3 regions of the Comamonas sp. lk genome follow, and region 3 is predicted to be linked to each of the others. Evidence: predicted binding sites of a transcription regulator. Region 3 holds the regulator's gene; each other region holds the start of a gene.

Region 1 (6,902 bases), 870 kb from region 3:
GTGGCGGCTGGATCTGGCTGGTGTCGTCCATGGCTGCAATGCCTCAATCGGGTTCAAACAGGCGCTCAAAGCGGGCCAGGTCTTCGGCCAGCTCGCAAGTCACCAGGTGGCCCGATTTGCCGTCGGCCACGCGGTGGGCAGAAAACAGCGTGGCCTTGCCTTTGAAGTTGTAGTCGGGCAGGTAAATGATGGCGTAGGGGTGGGGCACGAAGACCTGGAACTCAAAAATGATCCGGTGCTCGTTGCGCGGTGACGGATAGAGCGTGTAGGTGGGCGTGTTGATTGTTTGGGTGACCATGGCTCTGGCTTTATGGGCGTGAAGGAGTCGCGGCGAGGGCAGTGGCTGCCTGCTCTGTGCGTTATCCGTCATCCTAATGCTCTCCCGCCTCCCCTGCTGGCCTGCGACAATGCAGGCATGACTGCTACCCGTGTATCCATTCAGACCCAGGACTTTGACCTCAGTGCCGAAATCGCCGTCTTGCGTGCCGGCGATGCGCGCGTAGGCGCGGTTTGCAGCTTTGTGGGCACGGTGCGGGACCGCAACGAGGGCGATGCCGTCTCCAGCATGGAGCTGGAGCATTACCCTGGCATGACCGAGAAAAGCATAGAGGCCATCATCGACAAGGCCGTGCTGCGTTTTGATATCTACGGCGCCAAGGTCATTCACCGCATCGGCTTGTTGCAACCCATGGAGCAGATCGTGCTGGTGGCTGTGACCTCGGCCCACCGGGGCAAGTCCTTCGAGGCCTGCGAATTCATCATGGACTTTCTCAAGTCCGAAGCGCCTTTCTGGAAGAAGGAAGAGACCCCGCAGGGCGCGCGCTGGGTGGATGCCCGCGTCAGCGATGAACAGGCGCTGGCGCGTTGGAGCTAGTCTGGGTTGCGGAGTGCGGTCGGCGTGGGGCGGTGAGGGTGTAGAATCTGCAATTCTATGAATAATCTGGCTCTAGCCCTTATGTATCAAGCGCATTCAGCTACGATTTCTGAAGTGTCAGCCCCGCCATCCAGCGCGGCGGCTTGAAGACCAGCACATTGCCGGCCATCACCAGGGCCAGACCCAGCAGGCCGCTGCCCGTCCAGGCATAGCCCTCGACCAGGGCCGAGATATTGAGTGCCACGATGGGAAACAGTACCGTGGCATAGGCGGCTTTCTCGGGGCCGAGTCGGCCCACCAGTGTCAGATAGGCGGTAAAGGCAATCACCGAGCCGGGAAGCGCCAGATACAGCAGCGCGGCTGTGTAGCCGGGACGGGTGTCGAATGTCCACGGCAGGCCTGCCATCAGCGCATAGACCGCCAGCAGCAGCGTGCCCGCTAGCATGCCCCAGGCATTGGTCTGCAGCGGCTTGTAGCCCAGCTTCTGCAGCGAGGCAGAGAGCATGTTGCCGCAAGAAAAGCATAGCGTTCCGCCCAGAGCCCAGGCCAGACCCTGCCAGCTGGCGTGCTGACCCTGGGCCAGCTCGGGCCAGAACAGAATGACCAGACCCGCCAGCCCCAGGCTGCTGCCGGCCAGCACATGGGGTGCCAGCCTGCGGCCATAGATCAGTCGGGCCAGCAGTGCGTTCCAGATGCTGGCGCTGGAAAAGACCACGGCGGCGAGGCCGCTGGTCAGCGTCTCGCTGGCGTGCATGAAGCAGACAAAGTTCAGACTGAAAAGGCATAGACCCTGTGCCAGTACCCGCGGCACGGCCGGGCCGCGCGGCACTTTCCATTGGCGGCTCAGGGCGAGCCAGGCAAACAGAACCAGGGCGGCTAGGCCAAAGCGGTAGGCAATCGAGATCTCAATGGGCACGCTGCCCAGCTGCATTTTCAGCGCGATCCAGGTGGAGCCCCAGATCAGCACGACCAGGGCATACAAAGGCAACATCATGGCTTTCTCGGCAATCACAAGATGCTGGCCATGATGCGCGGCGGCCTGGTTGCGGCATTGCATATTCCTGCGGTTTTGTGGCGCTGCAAGCCGGGATGGACAGGCCTGGTTGAAGAGCTGGGACACAATGGGCCATGTGCGCCCCCGCCTTGCAGCCCGTCTCCCGACCACAGCAACAGCATCTTTGCCAGGTGCTGGCGCAGTCGCAGGCGCAGCTGCAGCGGCAGGCACAGCTGACCCAATCGCTGCAACTGGCGGTCTGGGCCAATCGTGATGACGAGGTGGTCTATAGCCGGCAAAGCCATCACACGCTCAGCGTGTATCTGGCGGGCGGCAAGGGCTCGCAACTCAAGGGCGATGCGGATGCGCGCGGTGAGGCCGGGCGCTTTTGCATTTTTCCGGCGCAGCATGAATCGTCATGGCTGGTGCGCGAACCGGTGCGCTTTCTGCATCTCTACATCTCGGATCAGGCCTGGGCCGAGCGCGTGGTGCGCCTGCTCGATGCCGAGCCGCGCAGCCATGCACCAACACCGCAAATCTATGCCCAGGATGCCGCTTATCTGCGCTGGGCGCAGACGCTGGATGCGCTGGACTGGAGCGATGCAGCCAGCTGGCTGCGGGCCGATACGCTGAGTCAGCAGGTGCTGGACAGCCTGGTGCTGCAATCGGCCACGCCCCAGCGCAGGCAGGCCGCGCTCAGAGTGGCTGGCGGTCTGTCTTCGCTGGCGCGCCGCCGGGTGCTGGACTATGTTGAGGCACATCTGGCGGACAGCAAGGCGCTGACGCTGCAGGCTCTGGCCGGGGTGGCCTGTCTGTCGGAGTTTCACTTTGCCCGCATGTTTCACCAGAGCATGGGCTGCACCGTTCATGACTGGGTGCTGCAGCGCAGGCTGGGCCGGGCACGCAGCTTGCTGGCGGCATCGGGATGCAGGCCGACGCTGGCCCGAGTGGCGGAGGAGACGGGTTTTTCCAGCGCCAGTCACCTGCTGCGCAGCTTTCGCACGCATTTGGGCATGACTCCTACGCAGTTTTCCCGGCTGCAGCAGGATGCTTGACGGGCGCTGGTGTGCCGCGATGGATGGCCTTTGATCTGGCGCAAGCCGGAGACTTTGTTGCAGGCGCAGACCTTGAAAATCTCCGCTATGTGCTTAGATTATGAGCAATGAATCTGTTATGGAGTGGAGACCCACACTATGCGAATTGACAAACTGACTACCAAATTTCAAGAAGCTTTGGCCGATGCGCAGTCGCTTGCGCTGGGCGCCGATCAATCCACCATTGACCCTCTGCATCTGCTGGTCGCCATGCTGCGCCAGCCCGACGGTCCGTCCGCGCTGCTGCAGCGTGCAGGCTGCAATGTGCAGCAACTCAAGAGCTCGGCCGAGAAGGCCATGGCCGATCTGCCGCGCGTGCAGCAGCAAGGCGACGTGCAAGTGGGCTCGGAGCTGGCCCGTCTGCTGCAGGCCACCGACAAGGAAGCCATGAAGCGTGGCGACCAGTTCATCGCCAGCGAGCTGTTCTTGCTGGCCCTGGCCGATGGCGCGGGCTCGTCCAGCCGTGCAGGCGCTTTGCTCAAGGAAAGCGGTGTCAGCCGCTCCAGTCTGGAGTCGGCCATTGATGCCGTGCGCGGTGGGCAGAACGTGGACAGCGCAGAAGCCGAAGGCCAGCGCGAAGCCCTCAAAAAATACACCCTGGACCTGACCGAGCGTGCCCGCAGCGGCAAGCTTGATCCCGTGATCGGCCGCGACGATGAGATCCGTCGGGCCATTCAGGTGCTGCAACGCCGCAGCAAGAACAATCCCGTGCTGATCGGTGAGCCCGGCGTGGGTAAGACCGCAATCGTGGAAGGTCTGGCCCAGCGCATTGTGGCCGGTGAAGTACCTGAATCCCTGAAGAATAAGCGCGTGCTGTCGCTGGATATGGCGGGCCTGCTGGCCGGTGCCAAGTATCGCGGTGATTTTGAAGAGCGCCTCAAATCCGTGCTCAAGGAAGTCTCGCAGGACGAAGGCCGGATCATTCTTTTCATCGACGAAATTCACACCATGGTAGGCGCCGGCAAGGCCGACGGAGCCATGGACGCAGGCAATATGCTCAAGCCCGCCCTGGCGCGTGGCGAGCTGCACTGCGTGGGCGCCACCACGCTGGACGAGTACCGCAAGTACATTGAAAAAGACGCGGCGCTGGAGCGGCGCTTCCAGAAGGTGATGGTCAACGAGCCTTCGGTGGAAGACACGATTGCCATCTTGCGCGGTCTGCAGGTCAAGTACGAAAGCCACCACAACGTGGACATTACCGACCCCGCCATCGTGGCTGCGGCCGAGCTGTCGCACCGCTATATCACCGACCGTTTTCTGCCGGACAAGGCCATCGACCTGATTGACGAGGCTGCGGCCAAGATCAAGATCGAGATGGACTCCAAGCCCGAGGTCATGGACAAGCTCGAGCGCCGCATGATTCAGCTCAAGATCGAGCGCGAAGCCATGAAGAAGGAAAAGGACGAGGCTTCGCAAAAGCGTCTGGCCTTGATCGAGGAAGAACTCGAGAATCTGGAGCGTGAATACGCCGATCTGGAAGAGGTCTGGACTTCGGAGAAGGCCAGCGCCCAGGGTTCGGAGCAGATCCGCAAGGAGATCGACCAGATCCGCGTGCAGATCGAGGAATTCAAGCGCAAAGGTGATTTCAACAAGGTGGCCGAGCTGCAATACGGCAAGCTGCCTGCTCTGGAAAAGCAGTTGCATGAAGCCCAGAACGAAGAGGAAGGCGGCAGCAAGCCCGCCAACCAGCTGCTGCGCACGCAAGTCGGTGCCGAGGAAATTGCCGAGGTGGTCAGCCGTGCCACCGGTATTCCCGTGGCCAAGATGATGCAGGGCGAAAAAGACAAGCTGCTGCGCATGGAAGACAAGCTGCACGAGCGTGTGGTGGGCCAGGAGGAGGCGATCTCTGCCGTGGCCAATGCCATCCGCCGTTCGCGCTCGGGTCTGTCCGATCCGAATCGCCCCACAGGCTCCTTCCTGTTCCTGGGCCCTACCGGCGTGGGCAAGACCGAGCTGTGCAAGGCGCTGGCAGGCTTTATGTTCGACAGCGAAGACCATCTGGTGCGCATCGACATGAGCGAATTCATGGAAAAGCACTCTGTGGCACGTCTGATTGGTGCGCCACCAGGCTATGTGGGCTACGAGGAGGGCGGCTACCTGACGGAAGCCGTGCGCCGCAAGCCCTATAGCGTGCTGCTGCTCGACGAGGTGGAAAAAGCCCACCCCGATGTCTTCAATGTGCTGCTGCAGGTGCTCGACGATGGCCGCTTGACCGATGGTCAGGGTCGCACGGTGGACTTCAAGAACACCGTGATCGTGATGACCAGCAACATTGGTTCACATTTGATTCAGGCCATGGTGGGCCAGGACGCCGATGACATCAAAGAAGCGGTGTGGGGGGAACTTAAAACCCATTTCCGACCCGAATTCTTGAATCGCATCGACGAGACCGTGGTCTTCCATGCGCTGGACGCACGCAATATCGAGGCTATTGCCAGAATTCAGCTCAAACTGCTGGAGCGTCGTCTGGAGAAAATGGATCTGGGCATTCAGGTGTCCGAGCAGGCTCTGGCCGAGTTGGCCAAGGTTGGCTTCGATCCCGTGTTCGGTGCCCGTCCGCTCAAGCGTGCGATTCAACAGCGTATTGAAAATCCGCTGTCCAAGTTGTTACTTGAAGGCAAATTTCTGCCCAAGAGTACCATCTCGGTACATGTGGACCCGGTCACTGCGCCCGGGGTATTCAGGTTCGAGGCCGCAGGCACTGCCTGAGCTTCTTGAGCAATAGAAAGGTTTTGCTTTGAACGATTTCGCCACCACCGCTACCCGTTGGGCCATCCGCATCGTGCTGATGCTGGTGGGTCTGGTGTTCTTTCTGTGCCTGATGGCAGTGGCCGGCTCGCTGGCGCTGCTCTGGGGCTTGCGTGCCCTGTGGGCCAGGCTCACCGGTCAGCCCATCATGCCCATGAGCATGGGCGGCATGAGCCCGTTTGCCGGCTGGCAGACGGTATACCGCTCGGGTGCCGAGTGGATGGCGCAATCGTCGGGCAAGGCCTCTGCGGCTGAAGAACGCGATTCACGCTCGCGTCGTGGCGTGTTGCCGGGCGCCGGTGACGTGACCGACGTGCAGCCACGCGAAGTGCACGAGTCGTAATGACAAGGCCGTCTGCAGCCCTCATACTGGGTTGCAGACGGCCTCTCATTCGTACCAAGGAGTCTGAATGCTGTATGCATCAGGCTCTTTTTTTACGCCGTGTTTACGCAGTCTCAGGCTATGGTTGAGGCTGTGATTAAAGAGCTTTTCAGACAGGCATGAACTACATGGACTTGCACCGCATTTTTGACCTGCAATACCAAGCCAGCCGCGCGCAGGTGGACGTGCCCATTTTGGTGCGCCGCGAGCGCCTGCTGCGCTTGCAAAAAATGCTGGTGGAAAGCGGTGCCGAGCTGTCAGCTGCCGTGCAGGCTGACTTTGGCGTGCGCTCCGAGCGCTGGACGGAGATGCTTGACCTGATGCTGGTGCGCAACATGCTCAAGCACACGCTCAAGCATCTGGGGGTGTGGTCCAGGCGCCAGCGCGTGCGTACTCCGCTGATGCTGCAGCCGGGCAAGGCCTGGGTCGAGCGCCAGCCCCTGGGGGTGGTGGGCATCATCGCGCCCTGGAATTATCCGGTGCAGCTGTCGCTGGCACCGGCCATCACTGCGCTGGCTGCGGGCAACCGCGTCATGCTCAAGCCCAGCGAGCTGACGCCGCATACCTCGGCCAAGATGGCCGAGCTGGTGGCCCGTTTTTTTGCCCCCGACGAATTCTGTGTGATCCAGGGCGATACGGGTGTTGCCACGCAATTCTCGGGTCTGCAGTTCGACCATCTGCTGTTTACCGGCTCCACGGCCGTAGGGCGCCGCGTGGCCCAGGCGGCGGCGGTGCATCTGACGCCCACCACGCTGGAGCTGGGTGGCAAGTCGCCTTGCATACTCTCGCAAAGCTGCGATATGCAGGAAG
Region 2 (6,902 bases), 770 kb from region 3:
ATCATGTGGCCGCAGCCCACGTCCATGGTCATGGGCGCCCAGTTGCTTGAGGCCACGCTGGCGCAGGACCCCACGGTAGATGCCATCTTTTTCTGCAATGACGACATTGCCCAGGGCGCTTTGCTGCAGGCCTTGCGCCTGGGCCTGGATGTGCCCGGCAAGCTGGCCATTGCCGGCTTCAATGACTTGCCCGGCAGCGACCAGATGATCCCCCCCCTGACCACCATCCGCAGCCCGCGTGCGCGGATAGGTGAGGAAAGCGCCCGGCTGTTGTTGCAGCTGCTGGACGGCAATCCGCCCGCCTTGCTGCGCAGGGATCTGGGCTATGAGCTGGTGGTCAGGGCCAGCAGCTAGTTGCCATTAGCTAGCAACAGCTGCCGCTCATCCGCCGTTGACCGGATTGGGTCAGGTTTGCTATCGAACCAATAGCTTCAGGCGCTTATCAATCCAGGCTGATATGCGCTTTTTCAATCAAAAGCTTGTATTGCTCTGACTTTTTCTTGGCGAACTGCTGCATCTCGGCCACCGTGAAGCCCATGGGCTGGAAGGCAAAGGTGGCGAATTTTTCCTTGACCTGGGGGTCTTGCAGCACGGCCACGACATCGGCGCGGATCTTCTCGCGCACGCCGGCATCCACGCCCTTGGGCGAGAGCAGGGAGACAAAGGAGTTCACATCCAGCTCGGCGGGGCCGCCGGCTTCGGCCACGGTGGGCACGTCGGGCATTTGCGCAATGCGCTTGGGCGCGGCCACGGCCAGGTAGCGGATCTTGCCGCTTTTGTAGATGCCCTGGCTGGATGGCAGGCTGGCAAAGCTCCAGGCCGGATCGCCGTTGGCCACCGAGGTGAACAGCTGGCTGACCTCGCGGTAAGGCACATGGGTCATCTTGCTGCCGGTCAGGTAGTCCAGCCATTCGCCGCCCAGATGACCGGGGCTGCCCACGCCCCAGGAGCCGTAGCTGACCTTGCCGGCATCGGCCTTGGCGGACTTGATCAGATCCGCCATGTTTTTCCAGGGCGATGCGCTGGGCACGGCCACAAAGAAAGGCGTGAGAAACAAGGGGGCCACGGGGTCGAAGTGATCCAGCGTGTTGAAGTTCCTGTTCTTGTACAGATAGGGCAGGGCCGAGATATGTTCGCTGTCCAGTTGCAGCAGCGTGTAGCCGTCGGGCTTGGCGCGGCGTGCATATTCAATCGCCACAAAGCCGCCGCCGCCGGGGCGGTTGTCCACGGTCACGCCTTGCTTCCAGCGTGCGGCCAGCTTCTCGCCCACGATGCGCAGCACGGCGTCAGGCCCGCTGCCCACGGCAAAAGCGGTGACCACGGTCACCGGGCGGCTGGGGTAACTGGCGGCTGTGCTCTGCGCCGCAGCGCCACCCGCCAGAGCCAGCAAGGCCGCGCCCGCCACCAGGCTGCGCCTATTCAATTTGATAGCTGTATGCGCAATACGGGTGTAGGCTGGGATGTTTTTTTGGTCATTTTTCACAGTTTGTCTCCTGGTTGAAAATTTTTGCTGTTCCTGCGGATAACCAAAGAGCGGCTTGCGTTGAGGCAAGCCGCCGGGCAAGACCGGTGCGGGCGGTTGCCTTGCTTCTTTCTGTTTCTCTATCCCCCGGCATCCGGCTGGGCTAGCGGCGCGGCCTTGGCAAACGCGGGCAGGGCATTGCAGGCCGCATCCACGGCGCTGATCAGCGGCCAGCGGCCCATGCCGACGCCAAAGCGGCGGGCGCTTTCCACCTGGGGAATCAGATAGACATCGGCCAGCGTGGGCGCATGGCCAAAGCAGAAGCTGCCGCGCTTGCCGTCCTGGGCCAGCAAGGCCTCGATGGCATCAAAACCGGCGCCAATCCAGGTGGCGCACCAGGCGTTGACGGCGGCTTCGTCGGCACCAAACTGCTGGCGCAGCGTCTGCAGAATGCGGCGGTTGTTGATGGGATGGATGTCGCAGCCCACGATGGCCGCCAGGGCACGTACCTGGGCGCGTGCCTGGGAACCTGCGGGTAGCAGGGCGGGTGTGGGGTACTGCTCTTCCAGCCACTCGATGATGGCCGGCGACTGGATCAGGGTCTCGCCACTATCGAGCGTGAGTGCCGGCACCAGGCCTTGCGGGTTCACGCTTTTGAAGGCGGCCTGGGCCTGCTCGTCCACGCGCAGATCGACGGGAATGTAGTCGGGGCTCAGCCCTTTGAGGTTGAGCGCAATGCGCAGGCGGTGCGAGGTGCCGCTGCGGAAAAAACTGTAGAGCTGCATGCTGGCGTCTTACTCGGGCTGGCCCACGGTCAGGGCGATCTCGCCCACGCCTTCCACGCGGCCCGTGATCCGGTCGCCGGGCAGCACGGCGCCCACGCCTTCGGGCGTGCCGGTATAGATCAGATCACCGGGCTGGAGGTGATAGAACAGCGACAGGTCGGCAATGATTTCGCGGATGTTCCAGATCAGCTTGTTCACATCGGACTGCTGCTTGACTTCGCCGTTGACGGACAGCTCGATGGCGCCGGACTCAATCACCTGGCCGGGCATGGGCACTACGGCGGTGGCCACGGACGATTGCTCCACATCCTTGCCCAGATCCCAGGGCCGGCCCTTGTCGCGCGCCACCAGTTGCAGATCGCGGCGCGTCATATCCAGGCCGCAGGCATAGCCGTAGATGTATTCATGGGCTTCGCTTGCCGCAATGCGAAAGCCGGCTTTGCCTATGGCCACCACCAACTCCATCTCGAAGTGATAGTTTTTCGTCTCTGGCGGGTAGGCCACGGTGGCGCCGGATTCGGTCAGCGTCTGCGGGGCCTTGGTGAAGTAGAAGGGGCGCTCCACGCTCTTGTCCACGGGGCGGCCCATTTCCACCGCATGGGCGTGGTAGTTGCGGCCCACAAAGAACAGGCGGTTGATGGGCAGGCGTTGCTCGCTGCCTTGCACGGGCAGGGATTGAACCGGAGCGGGAGTCCAGAGATAGTTGCTTGGGGTCATGGGAGAAATTCCTGGTTGGTGATCGGTAAGAAGTGCTTGAAACCAGCGCCCTTCAAGAGTGGGACAGTCGGCAAGGGCCTGGGCGGCCCCGCCGCCCCGCAGCAAAGGCTGTCGTCCCCCTCTCAGGGGGAAGACGCGCAGCGGCTCAGGGGGTCTCTGCTCTATATGCGTGAACGGCTTCAAAAATGGGCGTGTCGGCAAAGCGGAACAGATCCAGCTGGGGTTGATCGGCATCGCAGCGGGCGGTGAAGGGCTGCCATGAGGGCACGACAAACATGTCGCCACGGCGCACCTGCCATTGCTTGTCGCCCACGGTGACCAGACCCTGGCCGTCAAAGACCTGGAACACGGCCGAACCCACTTCACGCTTGGGCTGGGTCGCTGCGCCGCTTTGAATGCGGTGCATTTCGCAGCGAATCGTGGGCAGCACATCGCGGCCGTTTGTCGGGTTGGTGTAGCGCACGGCGGCGTGGCCAGGGCTTACGGTGGCGGCATAGCCTTCGGCCTCCAGCGCCAGTTGCTCGCTCAGGGCGCGGTCCGTATCCACCCAGCGATAGGCCAGCAGCGGCGTGGCGGGCGTTGGCTCCAGATGCGCTACCGGGCGTAAGCCGGGGTGAGCCCACAGGCGCTCCGAGCGCGAAAACTGGGGCTGGACGCGCTCATGCGGCTCCAGCTGCAGGCGTCCGTGCTCGAAGAACTGCGACTCGGTGTAGTAAGCAAACGGAATGTCCAGGCCGTCAATCCAGGCCATGGGCTGACTGGCCGCATTGTGGTGGGCATGCCAGTTCCAACCGCCCTGGGGCAGAAAGTCGCCGCGCGACATGCGCACCGAGTCACCGTTGACCACGGTCCACACGCCTTCGCCTTCCACCACAAAGCGAAAAGCGTGCTGGCTGTGGCGGTGCTCGGGTGCATCTTCGCCGGGCATCAGATATTGAATCGCGGCCCAGAGCGTGGGCGTGGCAAACGGGCGCCCGCCCAGGGCCGGGTTGGCCAGGGCAATGGCGCGACGCTCGCCGCCCCGGCCCACGGGAACGATGCGGCCGGCCTCGTCGGCCAGCTTGAGCAGATGGTCCCAGCGCCACAAATGGGGCAAGGCCTGGCTTTTGGGGTGGGCGGGCATCAGGCCGCCGATTTCCGTCCACAGCGGCACCAGCATTTCCTGCTCGAAGCCGCGGTACAGCTGCTCGAGTGCGGGCGTGGGTTCGGGCTGGCCGGGGCCGGCCCCGGCCGACAGTTTGACGGGGGAAGGAGGTGTTGTTTCTGTATGGAGCATGGCGCTTGCTTTTTTTGGATGGACTCAGTCTTTGGCCAGGCAGGTTTCTGCCGTCCAGCCGTACAGCCATTCCATGGCGTCATAAAAACGCTCTGGCGACCGCCCCTTCCACAAATCGTTGCGCACCAGACGCTCCACTCCCTTGGCGTGGAAGATACGGCCCATCTCTCGCGCCGAAAGCACCACACGCGCCGTACGGGCAATGCGTGAGCGCTCATAAAGCTGTAGCGCTGCAGGCCAGTCGTGCTCGCAGTGCTTGAGGGCCCGGCCTAGTGTGACGGCGTCTTCGAGCGCCATGCAAGCGCCCTGGGCTATGTATTGCAGTGTGGGGTGGGCGGCATCGCCCAGCAAGGTTGTGCGGCCGAAAGTCCATTGGTCAATGGGTTCGCGGTCGGCCGTGGCCCAGCGTTTCCAGCTCTTGGGCAAGTCGATCAGCTGGCGTGCAAGCGGGCAGCAATCCTGGAAATAGCTTTGCACTTCTTCGCGGCTGCCTTCGCGCACGCCCCATTCCTCGGCCTCGCGGCTGTGAAAGGTGACGACCACGTTGTATTGCTCGCCGCCGCGCAGCGGGTAGTGCACAAGGTGGTAGTTGGGGCCGACCCAGATGCTGGCCGCATTCCAGCGCAGATCCTGGGGAAAGTCGTTTTTTTCGACCACGGCGCGGTACACCACATGGCCGGAAACGCGGGCTGCATCGCCAACATATTGCTGGCGCACCACGGATTTGACGCCGTCGGCGCCAATCAGTGCCTGGCCGACGTGGGCCACACCATGCTGGTCGTAGACGGTGACGGTTTCGCCGTTTTGCTCCACGCGCTCAATGCGTGTTCCCGTCAGGGTTTCGATATTGCCATGGGCCTGTGCACCCTCTAGCAGCGAGCGGTGAATGTCGGCGCGGTGAATCACGGCATAGGGATTGCCAAAGCGCTGGCGAAAGGCTGCGTCCGTGGGGATGCGTCCTACCAGGCGCTCGTCCAGTGCGTCGTGCATGACCATCTCGTCGGTATAGACGGCGCGGCTGCGGGCCAGCTCGCCAATGCCCAGCGCATCGAAGGCGGCAAAAGCATTGGGACCCAGCTGAATGCCGGCGCCGATTTCGCCCAGCTCGGGCGACTGCTCCAGCACCTTGACGGCATAGCCCAGACGGGCCAGCGACAGGGCTGCCGCCACGCCGCCAATGCCGCCGCCGGCCACCAGGACGGGAAGAGTTGATGAGCAAGGAGTCGTCATGGTTTCGCTTCTTTCTGGTGCCGCTTTCCACTCGGTGCTGATGCAAACCAGGCCCGTCTAGGTCTGCGTCATCGCCAAAAGCCGGGTGGCTAGTGGTCGCGGAAGATAAATAAACAGTGTGCTGACGATCAGTGTAGTTTTTATTTATCTCAAAAGTTTCTGGGGTAAACCCGGTGGTCGAATGCGCGGTCTGAATCGGCCCGAATTCATGAGAACATTCCTCTGCGCACCGCAGCCACACAGAACAAGACATGCAATACCAACCCGCAGAACTGGAAAACTATCCCGGCTATCACATACGCAGGCTGCAGCAGATCGCCGTGGCTGTCTTCATGGAGGAGGTCGAGGCCTTTGGCGTCACGCCCGTGCAATACGCGGCCATGTCGGCCGTGCTGCGTCAGCCGGGTGTGGATCAGCGCACGCTGGCGCGCAACATCGGTTTTGACACTTCCACCATTGGCAGCGTGATCGACCGGCTGGAAGTGCGTGGCCTGATGCTGCGCAATCCCAGCCCCACGGACAGGCGGGTGCGCCAGCTGACGCTGACGGATGAGGGCCGCGAATTGCTGCAGCAGGCCGAGCCTGCCGTGTTGCGCGCCCAGCGCCGCATGCTAGAGCCGCTACCCGATGACAAGCGTGCCCAGTTCATGGAGCTGATTGCGCTGCTGATCCATGAAAACGACGAGTTCGCTCGCGCCCCCAGTGCCGTGGCCGAGCGCAGCGCAGAAGGCAAGCGCACGGCGGCAGTCAAGGCCGTGAAGTCCTTGACGGGCAAGGCGTCTGGCGCCCGTGCCGGCAAGCTGGTCAAAGCGGCCAAAGCAGCCGTCGAGTAAGCCCGGCTCATGGACTGGGACCATCTGCGTTTTTTTGGCGAGCTGGCCCGCAACGGCAGCATGGCTGCTGCCGCGCGCCGCCTGGGCGTGGAACACACCACGGTGTCGCGCCGCATTCAGGCGCTGGAAAAGCAGCTGGGTGCCGTGCTGTTTGAACGCGCCGGCGGGCAGTGGCGACTGACGGAAGCCGGCCGCCAGCTGTTGACCGTGGCCGACAGCATGCAAAGCGCGGTCGATGGGCTGGAGCGCGGCCCGCTGGCGCTGGCCTCGCACAGCGAAGGCCCGGCCGGACTGGTGCGGGTGGGTGCTACCGAAGGCTTTGGCACGCAGTTGCTGGCCTCGGAGCTGGCGCGCCTGACTCAGCGCTACCCCATGCTCAGCATCGATTTGCTGGCGCTGCCGCGCATGCTGCATCTGTCGCGGCGCGAGGCCGACATCGTCATCTCGCTGGAGCGCCCCAAGCGCGGCTCGGTGGTGGTTACCAAGCTGGCCGACTACCGGCTTTATCTGTACGGACAGCGCGAATACCTGGCCCGCAAGCCCCTGGTGGCCAGGACCGAAGATCTGCGCCACCACAGCTTTGTGCACTATGTGGACGA
Region 3 (6,902 bases):
GTGTACTTCAATGTGGATGCCGTGACCGCTGGTGCAGGGCGCACGTCTGAAAAAGCCGTGTTTCTGGTGCCGCGTTAACAATATGAATGCCGCAGCCGCCTCGCAGGCGCTTGCGGCAGATTGATCAAAGAGGTTTTGCCATGTCTTCTAGTCCTGTTTCTGCCCCTGCCGGGCGCGCTGCCAAGCCGGTTCACGCCGAAGACGGCAAGCCCTGGTGGAAGTTTCCTCATGTCTGGCTGGTTGTTGCCGGACCGGCCATCGTGGTGGTGGCCGGCTTTGTGACGGCCTATATCGCCATCAGTGCGCCCGATCCCGTCATTGACCCGGATTACTACCAGCACGGTATCGAGATCAACAAGCGCCTGGAAGAGTCGCAAAAAAGTCTGGCGCCTGCCGTGACGGGCCGCAATCACGCCGCTACTCCGGCCAAGGACCACCCCACGGACCGCTAAATGCTTGTTTTTCGGTGAATTCAAAGCATTTTCGATCTGTAGCCCATATGTATGAAGCGTTGATAGCTATTAAATAAATAGTAATTCGGGTTTCACCTGCCTAGGCTTGCCCGCTGTTTGCGGCAATCCAAGGGTTTGCGGGGGCGCATTCCATGGCTGTTTGTGCAAAATGTTTTGCACCGATGACACAGCCCAAGGAGACGCAGCATGCTCGCTCAACGCTGGAAGTGGATTGCCTGGCCGGCTTTTCTGGCGGCGGCAATCCTGGAGATGGTAGTTTTTGCCTTTGTCGATCCCGGCGATATCGGCCCTGTGGGCTGGTCGCGCAACGCTGTCTGCACGCTGGCGTTCTTTGTGTTCTGGGGCGTGACCCTGTTGTCAAGCTACATCACCTGCTTGCTTTCGCGCTCCGCGCAGGAGCTCAATCACGGCATGGCTTCCGAGCCGCTGGTTGAGTAAGCCGCCCCATGAAGAAAGCCCGCGTCCATCGACGCGGGCTTTTTGATTGTGAAGTGGGGCGTGCCTTAGTCGTGGCACTGCTGGCTGTTGACGATGCGCTTGAGCGCCTCCGTATCCAGAATGCGCAGATGGCGTTGCTTGACTTCCACAATGCCTTCTTCGGCAAACTTGGAGAAGGTGCGGCTCACGGTTTCCAGCTTGAGGCCCAGATAGCTGCCGATTTCCTCGCGGGTCATTCGTAACACCAGCTCCGACTTGGAAAAACCGCGGGCAGACAGGCGCTGCACCAGATTGAGCACAAAGGCGGCCAACCGCTCTTCGGCGCGCATGCTGCCCAGCAGCAGCATCACACCGTGCTCGCGCACAATCTCGCGGCTCATGACTTTGTGCACATGATTTTGCAAGGCGGTGACTTCGCGCGAGAGCTGCTCGAGCTTGTCAAACGGCATCACGCAGACCTCGGCATCTTCCAGTGCCACCGCGTCGCAGGTGTGGTGGTCGTTGACGATGCCGTCAAGGCCTATGATCTCGCCCGCCATCTGAAAGCCGGTCACCTGATCGCGGCCGTCCTCGGTGGCGACGCAGGTCTTGAAAAAGCCGGTGCGAATGGCATACAGCGAAGTGAAACCTTCGCCATTGCGAAACAGCAGACCACCGCGTTTGACTTTGCGGCGTGTCGCCACGATCTCATCAATACGCTCCATCTGTTCATCGTCCAGGCCCATGGGCATGCACAGTTCGCGCAGATTGCAGTTGGAGCAGCTTGCTTTGATGGTCTGAAGATTCATGGGTAAGCAGGGATGGTGCAAGCCGGTGGGCCTGGACTATCTGTGACCTCTTGGTGAGTGATGAGATGGATCAAATTGTCGCAGCTGTTGCCTTGGCATTTCTTGATATCCATCAAGGCTGATGTGTTTGGCTTGGGGCACATTGCAATCATTCCTTCAATCAATGTGTGCGAGTTCATTGCGGTTGCAGTTGCCAGAAATCCTGCCCATCAGGAAACAAGCTGTCATCCGCCAATGTGAGCGCATCCTGACATTCACGTTATGACCGCTGTTACGCCCGAGCTACTGAGTCGATTTGATGTTCCTGGACCACGCTACACATCATTTCCAACAGCCGACCGTTTTGTAGAGGCTTTCGGCACCGAGGACTACATCCTGGCGCTCCAGCAACGCAAGACCCACTGCGCAGCGAGGGCGCTGCCGCTTTCGCTGTATGTGCATGTGCCATTTTGCGAGTCGCTGTGCTACTACTGTGCCTGCAACAAGATCGTGACCAAGCACCACGAGAAAGCGGCCCAGTATCTTGACTATCTGGCGCGTGAAGTGGCCTTGCATACCGAGCACTGCGGCAAGGGACAGGCGGTCAGCCAGCTGCATCTGGGCGGCGGCACGCCCACGTTTTTTTCCGATGCCGAACTGGCCCGGCTTATGGACTTGATGCGTGAGCATTTCAAGCTCGAAGCGGGTGGGGAGTACTCGATAGAAGTAGATCCGCGCACCGTGACGAATGAGCGCCTGGCCGTGCTCAAGGAGCTGGGCTTCAATCGCCTGAGCTTCGGGGTTCAGGATTTCGACCCCGCGGTACAGAAAGCCGTGCACCGTGAACAACCTGCCGAGCAGGTTTTTGCCCTGGTGCAAAAGGCGCGCGAACTGGGCTTTGCCTCCATCAATGTGGACCTGATTTACGGTCTGCCCAAGCAAACCCCGCAGTCGTTTGCGCGCACGCTGGCCCAGGTCAACGAACTGCGCCCGGATCGCATCGCCCTGTATGCCTATGCCCACCTGCCCGAGCGGTTCAAGCCCCAGCGGCGCATCGAGTCTGCGGATTTACCCATGGGCCAGGACAAGCTCAATATGCTCTCGGGAGCCATTGATGCCTTTATGGACGGGGGTTATGTCTATGTGGGCATGGATCACTTTGCCCTGCCCGATGATTCCCTGGCGATTGCCAAGCGCCAGGGGCGCTTGCACCGCAACTTCCAAGGCTATAGCACGCAACCCGATTGCGATCTGATTGCGCTGGGTGTGTCGGCCATCGGCAAGGTGGGGGCGAGCTACAGCCAGAACGCCAAAACCCTGGAGGAGTATTACGATGCGCTGGATGCAGGTACGTTGCCTGTGGTTCGTGGACTGGCGCTTTCGCGTGATGACATGCTGCGCCGGGCCGTCATCATGTCCATCATGTGCCAGGGCGAGGTGCTGTTTGAGCCCATGGAGCAGGCCTGGCTGCTGAACTTTCAGGAGTATTTCGCGCCAGAGCTGCAGGCTTTGAAGGAAATGCAGGCCAACGGGCTGCTGGTGCTCAGCGACGAAGGCTTCAAGGTCACGCCGCTGGGCTGGTTCTTTGTGCGCGGAGTTGCCATGCTGTTTGATCGGTATTTGCAGGCAGACCGAAACCGTGCGCGTTTTTCCAGGATCATCTAGGGCATGTTGATTTCGCTGCTCTGGACTGCTTTGATCATGGGACTCGTGGGTGGGTCCCATTGTCTTGTCATGTGTGCTGCGCCTTGCAGTGCGGTCACTGGCAGCAAGGCCGACCGCCGTACTGACGGCGGCCCGTCGCAAGTGCTGCACTTTCACGGCAAGCCAAGCCGTCCATGGTTGGCGCTTCTGTCGTTTCATCTAGGGCGTATTGCAGGCTACTCGGCCCTGGGCGCTGCGGCGGCCGTGGCCATGGAGAGTCTTTCCTGGCTGACCAATCAAAGCACGGCGCTGCAGCCCTTGTGGGCTCTGTCCCATGTGGCTGTCATGGCCTGGGGTCTGGCTTTGATGGTGCAGGCCAGGCAGCCGGCATGGCTCGAGAGTGCAGGGCGTTTTGCCTGGCAGCGTGTGCAGCCCTGGGTCAGCGCGCCCGGTGGCCGTCTGGCGGCCGGCTTTTTCTGGGCATTGATGCCTTGCGGCTTGCTTTACTCGGCCGTGCTGGTAGCCGCACTCAGCGGCGGCGCATGGCAAGGCGGTTTGGCCATGGCTGCGTTTGCCATAGGCAGCGGGCTCTGGCTGCTAGGAGGCCCCTGGCTGTGGCGCCTGAGTCAATCCCGAATCAATGCGGTGCGTGCGCAATGGGGTACCCGCATCGCGGGGCTGATGCTGGTCGCCATATCGGCCTGGGCCCTGTGGATGGACTTGATCTACAAACCCAGTCTTTGGTGCCGCTGAACACTGGGCTGAAATTGACGTTGCATTACCAAAAAACTGACAATCCGGGTTTGTCGCGAGCGTATGACGCTTTATTTTCTTCAGAGAGCCTGCTGAAGTGGAGATAATGCAAGCTCTCACATCTGTTGCAAAAAGTGAATCGACTCGCTGTTATTGATATTGGGCAAGTGCGGATAGGCATGTATGTCCATCTTGATTTGGGATGGCTTCATCACCCCTTTCCGGTCAATAACTTCAAAATTATTTCTCAAGCGCAGATCCAGACCTTGAAGGAGCTGGGTCTGAGCACGATTCAGTACGACCCCGATAAAAGCGAAATGGCGTCCGCTTTAAACGGGGATGAGGATCTGCCTGCGGGTTTCTTGCCAGATCCCGAGTCTTTGTCATCGTCGACCCCATTGAACCCGCAGTCACTGCATTCGGACGCGGTCGAGCAGTGGCATGCCAAGGTCAAGCACATGGATCTGCAATTCTTGCAGGCGGCGCGCGGCTATGAGCAGCTTGAGCAGGCTGCGCTGCAGCAACCGCAACTGGCGCGCGCTGCCGGTGAGCAGCTGATCGCCAATTGTCTTGCCACCCTGCTGCCCGAGCAGGATGTAGTCTTGCATGTGCTTTCTGACTCTTCAGCAAATGCCTCGAGCGCCCATGGTGTGAATGTGACCGTGCTCAGCTTGTTGTTGGGTCGGGCCATGGGTCTCAAGGAGCTTGCACTGCATGAGCTGGGACTGGCGGCCTTGCTGCATGACGTAGGCAAACTGGCTTTGCCGACCCAGCCCTTTGTGTGCGGCATGAATATTGGCGCGCTGGATACCTCCAAAACACAACATGCCCACTATGCCAAGCATGTGGGCGAGTCTGTCGCCCTGGCGCAGAGCATGGGGCTGTCGCCCGCCGTGACATCTGCAATTGCCCAGCACCATGAGTGGGCCGATGGTTCGGGTTTTCCGCTGCATTTGCTGGGTAGCGACATGGAGCTGGCAGGCCAGATTCTGTGTCTGGTCAATGCCTATGACCGTTTGTGCAATCCGCCCGACAATCACGTCTCGCCCACGCCGCATGAGGCGTTGGCTTCCATGTTCACTACCCATCAAAGAAAATTCGTTCCAGCAGTGCTGGCGGCTTTTGTGCGTCTGATGGGCGTCTACCCTCCGGGCTCGTTGGTGGAGATGACGGATGGTCGACAAGGCCTGGTGACTTCGGTCAACACCGCCTATCCGCTCAAGCCCCGGGTATTGATACATGACATCAAGGAAGCGGCGACGCTGACTCTGGCGGATCTGCAAGCAAGTCCCCAACTTGGCATACGCCGCGGGCTTGGTGTGCATCAACTGACGCGAGAGGCGGTGTGCGCGCTGCTGCCACATCGTCGCGTGAGCTATTACTTTGACAGTGCCGTGGGCGTTCAGCCCGAGAAGGTTTTATCGTGAACGCAGCCCGCGCCGAGATTTCCCAGGAAATCCATACGCCAGCCAAGCTCATGAGCCAGCTGCTGGATGGATTGCAGGAAGGGGCCTGGTTGCTGGATGCGCAGCAATTGACCGTGGTCTATGCCAATGCTGCAAGCCAGACCTTGACGGGCTATGGTTCGCAGGAAGTCCTGGGTCGTTCGGTGCTGCTGCTGGCGGCCACGCCGTTGCAACATGCTTTCTGGAGCGACCCTCTGAACTGGAGCGAGGGTGCCCAGTTTGTGTCGGAGATATGCCGCGCCGACGGGATGCTGGTGCCGGTTGAGATGCGGGTGACGGCGCTGGATTCCCAGCCCTGCTATCTTTTGCTTTCCATGGTGGACAAAAGCGCTCATGAACGCCATGAGACGGTGCTTGGAGAGTTGCTGGCCGAAATGCGGGCCACGCTGGAGTCTGCGGCCGATGGCATCCTGGTCTGCGGGCCGGATGGCGACATACGGGCCTTCAATCATCGTTTTTCGCAACTATGGACGCTGCCGCAAGCAATCCTGTCATCCCGCGACGATGCCGCTGTTTTTGCGCATCTGGATGCGCAGATTCTGCGCAGCGCAAGCCAGTTCACGCTGCTGCAGGACACGCCTGGCCTAGGCTTGCCCGATCTGTCGGCTCCCGAGACTTCCGAAGTCCTGGATTTGTGTGACGGACGTGTGATCGAGCGTCGCTCGGTGCCGCAGGTCAGCCGTGGTGTTCCGACCGGGCGCATATTTTCCTATCGAGACATCACCGCCCAATCCCAGGCGGCTGCCGATCTGCGCTTGGCAGCGCGGGTGTTTGAATCCAGTCTTGACGGCATTTTCATTGCCGATGCTGCCTGCAAGCTGGTACAGGTCAACCCTGCAGGGCGCAAGCTGCTGGAAGGCCTGGAAGTGGTCGGCCGGGATGCCGGCACGCTGTTCGCTACGGACGAGGGTGCCGTGCCGGAACTGTCGCAGCTGGCGCAGGAGCAGTGGGAGCAAGGTGCTTTCTGGGAAGGCAATCTGTGGCTCACTCAGGCCCATGACCAACGTTGTGCCGTATGGCTATCCTGGGTTGCCTTGCGTGATGGTTACGGCAACGTGGTGCAAAGCATAGGCTTTATGCGGGATATGACGCAGCAACGCTTTGCCCAGCAACGTATAGAACAGCTGGCTTACACCGATGCCCTGACTGGCTTGCCCAACCGCATGAGCTTGATCGAGCGGGTGGATGCGGCGATTGCCACCGCCCATGTCCACAACGACATGTTCAGCATTCTGTTTGTGGATCTGGACCGTTTCAAAATCATCAATGATTCCCTGGGGCATCATTTTGGCGACCGCGTGCTCAAGCTGGTGGCGGAGCGTCTGAACAGCTTGCTGCGCCCTGCAGATATCTTGTGCCGG

Evidence for each region. Region 3 encodes FNR, which switches genes on or off when oxygen is low (the NO sensors DNR and NnrR bind a similar motif). Its sites were predicted from a motif close to TTGATNNNNATCAA; they were not measured.
Region 1: a site for FNR is predicted at 2,954-2,967, ahead of clpB (ATP-dependent chaperone ClpB). Genes of this name have one in related genera too.
Region 2: a site for FNR is predicted at 5,610-5,623, ahead of EAO39_RS13675 (3-hydroxybenzoate 6-monooxygenase). Genes of this name have one in related genera too.

The regions. Positions count from the first base shown of each region.
Region 1 is NZ_UOOB01000001.1:1,370,477-1,377,378, forward strand. It holds gene EAO39_RS06100 (hypothetical protein) at 1-31, opposite strand, end outside; gene EAO39_RS06105 (hypothetical protein) at 44-298, opposite strand; gene moaE (molybdopterin synthase catalytic subunit MoaE) at 416-874, shown strand; gene EAO39_RS06115 (DMT family transporter) at 975-1,868, opposite strand; gene EAO39_RS06120 (AraC family transcriptional regulator) at 2,003-2,923, shown strand; gene clpB (ATP-dependent chaperone ClpB) at 3,062-5,671, shown strand; gene EAO39_RS06130 (hypothetical protein) at 5,700-6,053, shown strand; gene EAO39_RS06135 (coniferyl aldehyde dehydrogenase) at 6,212-6,902, shown strand, end outside.
Region 2 is NZ_UOOB01000001.1:3,013,064-3,019,965, reverse strand. It holds gene EAO39_RS13700 (LacI family DNA-binding transcriptional regulator) at 1-354, shown strand, start outside; gene EAO39_RS13695 (tripartite tricarboxylate transporter substrate binding protein) at 443-1,390, opposite strand; gene maiA (maleylacetoacetate isomerase) at 1,603-2,247, opposite strand; gene EAO39_RS13685 (fumarylacetoacetate hydrolase family protein) at 2,257-2,964, opposite strand; gene EAO39_RS13680 (cupin domain-containing protein) at 3,110-4,240, opposite strand; gene EAO39_RS13675 (3-hydroxybenzoate 6-monooxygenase) at 4,265-5,470, opposite strand; gene EAO39_RS13670 (MarR family transcriptional regulator) at 5,722-6,303, shown strand; gene EAO39_RS13665 (LysR family transcriptional regulator) at 6,313-6,902, shown strand, end outside.
Region 3 is NZ_UOOB01000001.1:2,245,051-2,251,952, forward strand. It holds gene ccoG (cytochrome c oxidase accessory protein CcoG) at 1-78, shown strand, start outside; gene EAO39_RS10325 (FixH family protein) at 141-452, shown strand; gene EAO39_RS10330 (hypothetical protein) at 660-911, shown strand; gene fnr (fumarate/nitrate reduction transcriptional regulator Fnr) at 977-1,699, opposite strand; gene hemN (oxygen-independent coproporphyrinogen III oxidase) at 1,961-3,343, shown strand; gene EAO39_RS10345 (sulfite exporter TauE/SafE family protein) at 3,347-4,075, shown strand; gene EAO39_RS10350 (HD-GYP domain-containing protein) at 4,255-5,502, shown strand; gene EAO39_RS10355 (EAL domain-containing protein) at 5,499-6,902, shown strand, end outside.